Regions from separate parts of the Erwinia sp. INIA01 genome, predicted to be linked through region 2. Evidence: predicted binding sites of a transcription regulator. Region 2 holds the regulator's gene; each other region holds the start of a gene.
The links. The regulator LexA, encoded in region 2, represses DNA repair genes until DNA is damaged. The targets are predictions, from matches to a motif close to TNCTGTATGTACATACAGNA.
Positions count from the first base shown of each region.

Region 1 (4,103 bases), on a different contig from region 2:
GGCAGGCGCCCCGATGCGAAGACGCTGGAATAACGCCGGGATGCCACCCCGGGCAGCACTGTTCAGGCCGTCAGCCAGGTATTCACCACGCCTTCATCCAGCAGCGCCATTTTGCCGTGGGCGACGTTTCGCCCGCGGTGCAGCAGCAGGAAGTAATCGGCCACCCGGCGGATAAACGACAGGCGCTGTTCCAACAGCAAAATGGTCATGCCGAAATCATGATTCAGCCGGTGGATCAGATTGCCCATTTCCTCTTCCAGCCACGGCGACATACCTTCGGTCGGATCGTCCAGAATCAGCAGCTTGGGTTCCAGAACCAGCGCACGGGCCAACGCCAGATGCTGCTGCTGGTCGAGGGGCAGTTCGCCACTGCGCTGCTGGCGTAGCGAATAAAGTGCCGGAAACAGGTCATAAACCATCTGCGGGATAGCCCGGTGGCGCTCCTGTCCTGCACCGGCCAGCAGGGCGATTTGCAGGTTCTCTTCCACGCTAAGCTGAGAAAAAATTTGCCTGCCCTGCGGAACATAGCCAATGCCGAGAGCAGCACGCCGCTCTACCGGCTGCAGCAGCAAATCCTGCGGCGGCAGATCGCCTTCTTGCCAAATCATCGAACCGCTGTTGATCGGCAGGTGGCCCATGATGCAGTTAACCAGCGTAGTCTTCCCCATCCCGGGGCGGCCAATGATGCCGGTACAGGTGCCGGGGGGAAGATCGAGGTCCACATCCCACAGAATATGGTTTTGCCCATAAAATTGATTGATTGAACGTAAACTCAGCATCTTGCACTCTCCTCCAGACAGTATCCGATTGCACCCGCATTACAGGGCGATTTAGCTGGCGTACTATTTAACAAGCAATTAACGGGCCATCTCTACATAACGGTGAAAAACTCGATGAACTATCAGTTCTGCGGCTCTATTTGTCAGAAACGTTAAACAATTTCTAACGGTAATCAGCGGGCTGCACCCCGATAGTGCTCCGGGCTAATCAATTGTGGTGCAGCTGCTGCGTGAAATGGCAGGAGTGCGCTGAAGTCTGAAAGACGGGGATGCTTAAAATTCCTACTGTCTATGCAGAATTCCACCTTTTCATATCCAAAAAGGTGCGTTGAAGTGTGAAAAAAAAAACAAAAAAAAATATTTAGCAGTGGTTATGAGCGATGGGGACGATTTATACACATCAGACGTTTCAAGCGCTGTAATCAGTTATCCACTGTTACTGTGGATAACCTTGTGTATTAGATTGTGAAAACTTGCGTAAAGCGAGAGCGGGCGCGGCTTTGGCTCTGATTGATGCGAAACTCGGCTTGTTATTTAATTCTATTAAAATCAGCATTTTAACTAAAATCAAGCGCCGGGGATTCTTGAACCAAAGTCGGCCGCGCTTTTAACTGCCGACGCTTGACAAATGTTAATATAACAAAAGTTCTGGGGATAACCCGGTAACAGTTTATGCGCAGTCGTTTGCGTACTGTCCGACAAAAGTGCGGCTCTGCCCTCTGGATTCGCATTATGCAAATCAACTGTTAATTTATCCAGTATTTTTAACTGGCAAATTGGCGATGGCGGAGTAGAATTAGAACCCGGTTCGTGCATATTTCCATCAGGTAGCCTGCTAATGAGCAAAGTCTTTAAACTCAACTCCGATTTTAAACCCTCTGGCGATCAGCCTGAGGCGATCCGCCGTCTGGAAGAGGGTCTGGAAGACGGGCTGGCTCACCAGACGCTGCTTGGGGTAACGGGTTCAGGAAAAACGTTTACCGTCGCCAACGTGATTGCCGATCTCAATCGGCCAACCATGGTGCTGGCACCCAATAAAACCCTGGCCGCGCAGCTGTACGGTGAGATGAAGGAGTTTTTCCCCGACAATGCGGTGGAATACTTTGTCTCCTATTACGATTATTACCAGCCTGAAGCCTACGTCCCCAGCTCGGATACCTTTATCGAGAAAGATGCTTCAGTAAACGAACACATTGAACAGATGCGCCTGTCGGCGACGAAGGCGCTGCTGGAGCGCCGTGATGTGATCGTGGTAGCGTCGGTCTCGGCGATTTACGGCCTGGGCGACCCCGACCTCTATCTGAAGATGATGCTGCACCTGACGCGCGGCATGGTGATTGACCAGCGCGCCATTCTGCGGCGTCTGGCAGAGCTACAGTACACCCGCAACGATCAGGCCTTCCAGCGCGGCACGTTCCGCGTACGCGGTGAGGTTATCGATATTTTCCCGGCGGAGTCCGACGACTACGCGCTGCGGGTTGAGCTGTTTGACGAAGAGGTGGAACGGCTGTCGATTTTCGATCCGCTGACCGGGCAAATTACCTCGGTGATCCCACGCTACACCATCTATCCGAAAACCCACTATGTAACCCCGCGCGAGCGTATTTTGCAGGCGATGGAAGAGATCAAAGTGGAGCTGGCCGATCGCCGTCAGGTACTGCTGGCCAACAATAAACTGCTGGAAGAACAGCGTATCAGCCAGCGCACCCAGTTTGACCTGGAAATGATGAATGAGCTGGGCTACTGCTCGGGCATTGAAAACTACTCGCGCTATCTTTCCGGGCGCGGCCCGGGTGAAGCGCCGCCGACGCTGTTTGACTATCTGCCTCCCGATGGCCTGCTGGTGATTGATGAATCACACGTCACCATTCCACAGATCGGCGGCATGTATCGCGGCGACCGGGCACGAAAAGAGACGCTGGTGGAATACGGTTTCCGCCTGCCATCGGCGCTGGATAACCGCCCGATGAAGTTTGAAGAGTTTGAGGCGCTGGCCCCGCAGACCATTTATGTTTCCGCTACGCCGGGCAATTACGAGCTGGAAAAATCCGGCGGCGAGGTGATTGACCAGGTGGTTCGCCCAACCGGTCTGCTTGATCCGATCGTCGAAGTGCGCCCGGTTGGCACCCAGGTTGACGATCTGCTGTCGGAGATTCGCCAGCGGGTGGCGATTAACGAACGCGTGCTGGTGACGGTGCTGACCAAGCGGATGGCGGAAGATTTAACCGAGTATCTGGAAGAGCACGGCGAGCGGGTACGCTATCTGCACTCCGACATCGACACCGTTGAGCGTGTTGAAATCATCCGCGACCTGCGCCTCGGCAAGTTTGATGTGCTGGTGGGTATCAACCTCCTGCGAGAGGGGCTGGATATGCCGGAAGTCTCGCTGGTGGCGATCCTTGACGCGGATAAAGAGGGCTTCCTGCGTTCTGAACGTTCGTTGATCCAGACCATCGGCCGCGCGGCGCGTAACCTTAACGGTAAAGCGATTCTGTACGGTGATAAGATCACCCCGTCGATGGAGCGCGCCATTGGTGAAACGGAGCGCCGCCGTGAGAAACAGGACGCCTTTAACAAAGAAAACGGTATCGTGCCGCAGGCGCTGAACAAGAAAATTGCCGACATTCTGGAGCTGGGGCAGGGGCTGGCGAAAAACAAAGCCAAACCGCGCAGCATGAAGGGCCGCAGCATTGTGGAAGACGATCCGGGTTATGTGGATCTGTCGCCGCAGGGGCTGCAGAAACGCATCCACGAACTGGAGGCGCTAATGCAGCAGCATGCGCAGAACCTTGAGTTTGAGGAAGCCGCCGAGGTGCGCGATAAGCTGCATCAGGTGCGGGAGCTGTTTATCACCGCGTCGTAAGCAACGACGCGCTGATTGGCAGATGGCCCTTCACAGATGGGAACGTCGCGGCAGTGAGGCGATGGGTAATGATGGCTAACTATCCTGAATCCGGCCCCGTAGCGCACAGTCTTACGGGGCAGGCTGACTCAGAGCCAGGCGACCAGGGAGCGTAGCGGTGCTGTTTGCCGCTTAGCTAGTTCATCGCCTGGATGGCGTGCTCCAGCGCATTGCGCAGCAGCTGGCGATCGTGGCGATAGCGAATATCGTTAGCCTCCAGCGGTTCCTGTACAACCACCCGGTCGCTCAGCAGGCTGGTATCGCTGACCGGGCCGACCACCAGTGCATCAATCACCCGTTTGCCAATCGCTTTTTCCATAATCTCCAGTTTATCGGCGACGGTCAGTTGTGCCGCCGCCGGGCTGAGTTCCTTGCCCAGATTGCCGATAAACACCATGGTGGCCGGGCTGCGACGCAGCGCC
Region 1 is NZ_JAPDNC010000004.1:451,024-455,126, reverse strand. It holds gene OMR58_RS10040 (ABC transporter ATP-binding protein) at 63-779, opposite strand; gene uvrB (excinuclease ABC subunit UvrB) at 1,618-3,642, shown strand; gene yvcK (uridine diphosphate-N-acetylglucosamine-binding protein YvcK) at 3,818-4,103, opposite strand, start outside.
Region 1: the regulator LexA is predicted to act here: its motif matches at 1,521-1,540, upstream of uvrB (excinuclease ABC subunit UvrB).

Region 2 (4,103 bases):
TTCCATCACGTGTTCATAGCCGATGTAGATGGGGACCAGCGTGATTGGGCGGTTCCCGCCGCGCAGCATGGCCTGAATGGTCATCGACAGCGTGCCGGTTTTCGGATCGAGCAGACGTCCGGTGCGCGAACGGCCACCTTCCACAAAGTACTCAACCGAATAGCCGCGGGTAAACAGCTCACCCAGATATTCACGGAATACCGTTGAGTAAAGTTTGTTGCCTTTAAAGGTACGGCGAATAAAGAACGCACCCAGGCGGCGGAAGATCGGGCCGGCAGGCCAGAAGTTCAGGTTGATACCGGCGGCAATATGCGGCGGCACCAGCCCCTGGTGGTAAAGTACGTAGGAGAGCAGCAGGTAGTCCATATGGCTGCGGTGGCAGGGCACATAGACGATCTCATGCCCGTCCTGCGCCAGCTGGCGCACGCGCTCGCCGCCGCTGACGTTCAGGCCCTGATACAGCTTGCTCCAGGTCCAGCCCATCACGCGATCGGTCAGGCGGATTGCTTCATAGGAGAAGTTAGCCGCGATCTCTTCCATCAGCTCAACGGCGTTCTGCTGGGCCTTTTCATGGGAAATTTTCTTGCTGCGCGCTTCATCTTCCACTGCTTTGGCAATTGCCTTGGACTGCAGAAGCTTGTTGAACAGATCCTGGCGCACCGGCAGGCGCGGGCCTACGGCTGCCAGCCGCTGGCGGGCGAAGTGCATACGCGCCACGCGTGCCAGCTTCTGTGCGATAGTTTTATCGGTACCGTGCTCGGTCGCCATGCGGCGCAGCGAGACGATAGGCGAGAAACGCACAAAGCTATCGCGACCCAGCCAGATCACCGCAAAGAACTTCTGAATGCCGTTCAGCACCCGCAGATGCGGCTGTTCGACACCCTGTACTTCGCGCCCCGGCGCACGGCCAAACATCACCGATACCGGCACCATCTGTACATCCAGATCGGGATGATTACGGTGCAGGTCCAGATAGTCATGGAACAGCTTGACCGACTCAAGGTTCGGTACGAAATAGGGGAACACGCGCGGACCGTCATGGATAAACACATAGCGGGGCAGCACGGTGCCGTCGATCTCCAGCGGATGCAAAGGATCGGGGAGATCCTGTTTGCGGCACTGTTCGCGCAGGGCAAGGAGATCGGCCTTTGAATCATAAGGCAGCACATACATAATAGGGCGAGAAGTATCAAGCCCAAGCTCGGCAACCGGTTCGGCCGGGATTGCCTTACTTTTTACCAGGAATTTCACTGGCAGATTCAACAGTTTGTAATATAAATTACGCCAACCTGACATAGACAACATGAAGCCTCTTGTTAGCAAAGCGCCGCAAGCATACCAGAAAGCGCTAACAGAATCTGTGGTGTTGCAAAATGTGCTACACCCTCTCATTGACGTTAAACTTCCCAAAGGGTTCCCTGATTATGGCAAATAACGCCACCGGACTGACTCGAATTGTAAAAGCAGCGGGTTATTCCTGGAAAGGTATACGTGCTGCCTGGCAGCATGAAGCGGCATTCCGGCAGGAAGCGATTGCTGCCATCGTCGCCATCCTGATCGCCTGCTGGCTGGATGTGGATGCCGTGACCCGCGTGTTGCTGATTGGCTCCGTAGTGATGGTGATTATTGTTGAAATCCTTAATAGTGCGATTGAAGCGGTGGTTGACCGTATCGGCAGTGAAATTCATCCGCTGGCCGGGCGTGCCAAAGATATGGGATCTGCCGCCGTATTATTAAGCATAATATTGGCAATTTTTGTGTGGGCAATGCTATTGATTGCACATTTGCGATAGGTTTTCCGAAATTCAACAAACTGCTGTTTTTTAGCCAGCTTTGGGTTTCCAACGCGCAAATACCTGTATATACTCACAGTCGACTGTATAAACAACCAGGGGGCGGGATGAAAGCACTAACGGCAAGGCAGCAGCAGGTTTACGACCTGATTCGCGACCACATTAACCAGACCGGTATGCCACCGACGCGGGCAGAAATTGCCTCGCAGCTCGGCTTCCGTTCCCCTAATGCTGCAGAAGAACACCTGAAAGCGCTGGCCAGAAAAGGCGTGATTGAGATCGTTTCCGGCGCATCGCGCGGTATTCGTCTGATGATGGAAGAGGCCGATGGCCTGCCGCTGATCGGCCGCGTTGCCGCTGGCGAACCCCTGCTGGCCGAGCAGCATATCGAAGGCCACTACTCGGTAGACCCCGAACTGTTTAAACCCAATGCGGACTTCCTGCTGCGCGTCAGCGGCATGTCGATGAAGGACATCGGCATTATGGATGGCGATCTGCTGGCGGTGCATAAAACGGAAGACGTGCGTAACGGACAGGTTGTTGTGGCGCGTATTGATGACGAAGTGACCGTTAAGCGTCTGAAGAAGCAGGGTAACATCGTTCACCTGCTGCCGGAAAACAGCGAGTTTCAGCCGATTGTTGTCGACCTGCGTCAGCAGACGCTGACCATAGAAGGCCTGGCCGTCGGTGTTATCCGCAACGGCAACTGGCTGTAATCCCCCACCGAATATGACGCGTCGCCCTCTGCGGCGCGTTTTGCGATCTCTCATCACTCCCTGCTTCCGGTTGAAACACGATGCGACTGCTGACGGCTGCCGATAAAAATCTCTGGCGGCTGGCGCTGCCGATGATCCTCTCCAATATTACCGTGCCGCTGCTAGGTCTGGTGGATACCGCGGTTATTGGACATCTTGATAGCCCGACCTACCTCGGCGGCGTGGCGATTGGTACGACTATCACCAGCTTCCTGTTTATGCTGCTGCTGTTCTTACGCATGAGCACCACCGGGCTGACCGCACAGGCGTTTGGCGCAAACGACAAACCCGCTCTGGCCCGTGCGTTAATGCAGCCGCTGCTGCTGGCGCTGATGGCCGGTATCACCTTTATTGTGCTGAAAGCGCCGCTGACCCATCTGGCGCTGGGGCTGACCGGCGGCAGTAAGGACGTGCTGCACCAGGCCGATTTGTTTATGCAGATCCGCTGGCTCAGCGCGCCCGCCACGCTGGCAAACCTGGTATTACTCGGCTGGCTGCTGGGCGTACAGTATGCCCGTGCGCCGGTGATCCTGCTGGTGGTGGGCAACCTGGTGAACATCCTGCTGGATCTGTGGTTTGTTATTGGCCTGAAGTGGGGCGTTCAGGGCGCTGCGGCGGCTACCGCTATTGCGGAATACGTCAGCCTGCTGGTCGGGCTGCTGCTGGTGTGGCGGGTGATGGTGATGCGTGGCCTGTCGCTGCGTCTGCTGCTGAGTGCATGGCGCGGTAATCTGGCCCGCCTGCTGAGGCTGAACCGCGACATTATGCTGCGTTCTCTGCTGTTGCAGGTGTGCTTTGCCTCACTGACGATTTTCGGCGCGCGGCTCGGCAGCGATATTGTTGCCGTCAATGCGGTGCTGCTGATGTTTCTGACCTTCACCGCCTACGCGCTTGACGGCTTCGCCTATGCGGTCGAAGCCTGTTCGGGAGAAGCCTTTGGTGCGGGAAACAGCCAGCAGCTGCTCAGCGTCTGGCATGCGGCCTGCCGCCAGTCCGGCGTTGTTGCGCTGGCGTTCTCGTTGATTTATGCCTTCGGCGGCGAGCATATTGTGGCGCTACTGACCTCTCTGGAGCCTCTTCGGGAGCTGGCCGATCGCTATTTATGGTGGCAGGTGGTGATGCCGCTGGCTGGCGTAGGCTGCTATCTACTGGACGGCATGTTTATCGGTGCCACCCGCGCCAGCGAAATGCGTAACAGCATGGTGGTGGCCGCAGCAGGCTTTGGGCTGACGCTGTTTACCGTTCCGCTGCTGGGCAATCACGGTCTGTGGCTGGCGGTGACGGTATTCCTGCTGCTGCGCGGTATCAGCCTGTGGTTTATCTGGCAGCGACACTGGCGAAACGGTACCTGGTTTGCCCTGTCGCGCTGACAGACATATTTGCTTACTTCTCCCTGAATAACGGCCAGCTTGCTGAACGGGCTGGTTTTTTTTGATTTCTTGCGTTGGGTTTCAGGCTTTTAAGGCACTCCGATTGGCCCGTGCGCAGCATCTTCCGAAATTTGCACTACAATTATCTGTAAGTTCGGCGTTTAGTCAGATAATTATCTGGTTAT
Region 2 is NZ_JAPDNC010000002.1:42,264-46,366, forward strand. It holds gene plsB (glycerol-3-phosphate 1-O-acyltransferase PlsB) at 1-1,296, opposite strand, end outside; gene OMR58_RS02140 (diacylglycerol kinase) at 1,425-1,793, shown strand; gene lexA (transcriptional repressor LexA) at 1,901-2,509, shown strand; gene dinF (MATE family efflux transporter DinF) at 2,590-3,918, shown strand.

Region 3 (4,103 bases), on a different contig from region 2:
AATCAGAACAGGCGCTGGCGGAAGGCGGTTATTACCACGATCAATCGCTTTCCCGCGAGGGGCTAACCGGCTGGAGCGATATCCGCCTGCGCCTCAGCCGCCATATGAGTGCGGAATCGCCGCTGTTCCGCCATGCAGTCCGACTCTCGCTTCTCCTGTGCGCCGGTTACGCTTTTATTCAATTCACCGGCCTGCAGCACGGCTACTGGATACTGCTAACCAGCCTGTTTGTTTGCCAGCCCAATTACAGTGCCACGCGCAGGCGGCTGGCGCTGCGAATCGTCGGTACACTGACAGGAATTGCTCTCGGATTGCCTCTCCTTTGGCTGGTACCGTCTATTGAGGGGCAGTTGATGCTGATCGTCGTTACCGGCGTGATGTTCTTCTTCTTCCGTAACATTCAGTATGCCCATGCCACCATGTTTATCACGCTGCTGGTGCTGCTGTGCTTCAATCTGCTGGGCGAAGGGTTTGAAGTCGCGCTGCCACGCATTATTGATACGCTGCTGGGCTGTGGCATTGCCTGGCTGGCCGTCGCATTTATCTGGCCGGACTGGCGTTTTCTCAGACTTCCGGCCGTGGCGGAGCGAACGCTCAATGCTAACTGCCGCTACCTGGATGCAGTGCTGGTGCAGTATCATCAGGGAAAAGACAATCGCCTTGATTACCGCATCGCACGGCGGGATGCCCACAACGGTGATGCAGAGCTGGCTGCCGTGGTATCGAATATCCCGGCTGAAAGTAAAGCGGATAGCGCACTTCGTGAAGCCGCTTTCCGACTACTGTGTCTGAACCACTCGTTCCTGAGCTACATTTCAGCGCTGGGGGCACACCGTGAGAAACTCGAAAACACCAATCTGCTTCAGCTAATGGATGATGCCGTCTGCTATGTTGATGATATCCTGCATATTGAAGTGGTGGATGAAGCTAAAGCGCAGCGCATGATGGCAAACCTGGCACAACGGATTCAGAAAACTGAGTCAGATAATGCCACCAAAGAACCGCTTGTCTTACAGCAGGTGGGCCTGCTGGTGGCATTGTTACCTGAAATTGCCAGGCTTAAACAGCAGATTGTTCAACGTACCGGCAACCAGGCTTAATGAAAAAAATCACCCTTTTCGATGCGCATTGCTTTTAAACCAGGCGCGCAATTCCTCTTTAACTGCGGTCGGCAGCGCCTCATAGTGGCTGCCAACTATCGCCCCCTCAAGAGCAAATAGCACCGAAAGACCAAGATGTTTATTGATAGCCCGCAGTTTAAGCCAGCTTCGTTTTGCCCCCTGTTCCATGAGCATTTCAATGGAACAAATACCGACTTCCCGCAGCAACGCCTCCATCCGAATCCCCATATTGGGTAGATCTTTGATACGCCGATTCCTTAGCCTCTCTTTTAATTCCTGCCGTGCACCATTCAGACACAGTGAAGAAATAGCCACTAGCTGGTCGGCATCGGACCACAGCACACCATCAACACGGTAGTAATTAAGGGCAACCGGCAGACCTCGCTTTACAAAATGCAGGGGCTGCATTTTCCTTTCACTTATATATGGCTGGGCCTGTTCGCAGGCACGCAGATACAGTTCTCCATCGGCAACAACTGCAAATACGGTCTTCGACACAGACAGGCTATAGCCACCAAACTGTGTGCGTGATTCCACCGGCCCCAACGCCGCTAAACGCTGTTTCGTCTGCTCAATTCTCTGTTTTGAACTACTCATAGCAACTCCCTGCTCAGCTTAAGAACATTCGCATAAATCCCGAAAAATCAACATATTGAAACATAGGCAATCCGTATTACAGGTTCAATGAATAAATGACAATGTTTCAAGTTATCTTGCGATTTTGCGAGGCGTAATCAAAAAAATAAGGTTGATCTTTGTCCATTACACATATACTGTATATTCATACAGTGACATTGCGAGCGAAGACATCATGCATACCTATTTCCCGAAATCTCAATCAGTTAATAGTGCATTCCACGTTTCATCACGCGTGACATCTGCTCCAGCTAATGCCGCTGGCCTGATTAGCGAATTAATTTACAGCGAGAACCAGCCAGGTATGACGCAGCTGTTGCTGCTCCCTCTGTTACAGCAGTTAGGCAAACAGTCTCGCTGGCAGCTGTGGCTCACTCCTCATCAAAAGTTGAGCCGCGAGTGGTTGCAGCGTTCAGGGCTGCCTTTAGATCGCGTTATGCAAGCCGCACATTCAGGGCCAATCACCACCGTTGAAGCAATGATTAAAGCTTTGCAAACAGGTAATTACAGCGTCGTTTTGGGGTGGTTCGAAGAGGATGTTTCGGAGAGCGATCGTGCACGACTGCTGGCAGCAGCAAACTCTGGCCAGGCACTGGGGTTAATCATGCGTCCCGATCGTGCAAATTCTCAGTCAGGCAGACCACTTAGCGGGTTAAAAATTCATTCAAGTTTGTATCATTAAGTAAAAATGAGATAATTCTCAGGATTTTTTCTCGTGGTACACGCCTTAAGCCCCAGATAATGTTATGACGCGGCTGTACAATAGGTTAGCTGCGTCTCTGACCATTTCTTATACACATAATTCCGTTCGGAATGTTAAAAAATATGTAAGATTCCCCATTTTTTTACCGGCCAGCGTCATATCACACTTGTAAGTTTGCTAGTACGTTGTAGACTTTATCTCGCCAGGGTGCTCAATAACCTCCTTTTTTTGGAAGAGTCATAAACGAGCATGACAACCCGGCAAAGGATTTAACCAAAGAGCTTAATTTAAGCTCATTGCCTATTTGGATGATAACGAGGCGCAAAAATGAAAAAGACAGCTATCGCAATTGCAGTGGCACTGGCTGGCTTCGCTACCGTAGCGCAGGCCGCTCCTAAAGATGACACCTGGTATACCGGTGCTAAACTGGGCTGGTCTCAGTACCACGACAAAGGTTACTACGGTAACGGTTACCAAAACAACGACGGCCCAACTCATGAAAACCAGCTTGGTGCTGGTGCATTCGTTGGTTATCAGGCGAATCCATACCTGGGCTTCGAACTGGGTTATGACTGGCTGGGCCGTATGCCTAACAAAGGCGATCAGGTCAATGGCGCATTCAAAGCGCAGGGCGTTCAGCTGGCAGCTAAGTTGAGCTACCCGGTTCTGGACAACCTGGACCTGTACACCCGTCTGGGTGGTATGGTTTGGCGTGCTGACTCCACTCAGCAGGTAGTTGGCGGCGATCGCATCAGCGATCACGACACTGGCGTTTCTCCACTGGCAGCAGTGGGTGTTGAATATGCTCTGACTCCAAACTGGGCAACCCGTCTGGACTACCAGTGGGTTAACAACATCGGTGACGCAGGTACCGTTGGTGCACGTCCTGACAACTCTATGTTCAGCGTAGGTGTTTCTTACCGTTTCGGTCAGGAAGAAGCTGCTGCTCCAGCACCAGCTCCAGCACCAGCTCCAGCTCCAGTTGTTGAAACCAAGCGTTTCACCCTGAAGTCTGACGTGCTGTTCAACTTCAACAAAGCCACTCTGAAACCAGAAGGTCAGCAGGCTCTGGATCAGCTGTACACCCAGCTGAGCAATCTGGACCCTAAAGATGGCTCTGTTGTAGTACTGGGCTTCACAGACCGCATCGGTTCTGAAGAATACAACCAGAAACTGTCTGAGAAACGTGCTCAGTCAGTAGTGGACTACCTGGTATCTAAAGGTATCCCAGCTAACAAGATCTCTGCACGTGGCCAGGGTAAATCTAACCCAGTTACTGGCAACACCTGTGACAGCGTGAAAGGCCGTCAGGCTCTGATCGACTGCCTGGCGCCAGACCGTCGCGTAGAAATCGAAGTTAAAGGCATCAAAGACGTTGTAACTCAGCCTCAGGCTTAAGTGACGCTTTGAGCAAAAAACCCCGCTTCGGCGGGGTTTTTTATTTCCTTCATTACAGCATCTGAGAGTTAAATTGCTTCCCGTCCTGTTATTCAGGTTTTCCGAGAATAGCCTTAAGATCCTGCTTAAGTGAGGACATCTGACTGGCATATTGCTCTTTACGTTCCGCATCCTCAATGAGCTGCACCACCGTTTCCGAAAGCGTACTGTTACGGCGCTGCGCCAGTCCAGCAAGACGCTGCCAC
Region 3 is NZ_JAPDNC010000004.1:222,232-226,334, forward strand. It holds gene yccS (YccS family putative transporter) at 1-1,100, shown strand, start outside; gene OMR58_RS09130 (TfoX/Sxy family DNA transformation protein) at 1,110-1,718, opposite strand; gene sulA (SOS-induced cell division inhibitor SulA) at 1,933-2,439, shown strand; gene ompA (porin OmpA) at 2,788-3,858, shown strand; gene matP (macrodomain Ter protein MatP) at 3,947-4,103, opposite strand, start outside.
Region 3: the regulator LexA is predicted to act here: its motif matches at 1,893-1,912, upstream of sulA (SOS-induced cell division inhibitor SulA).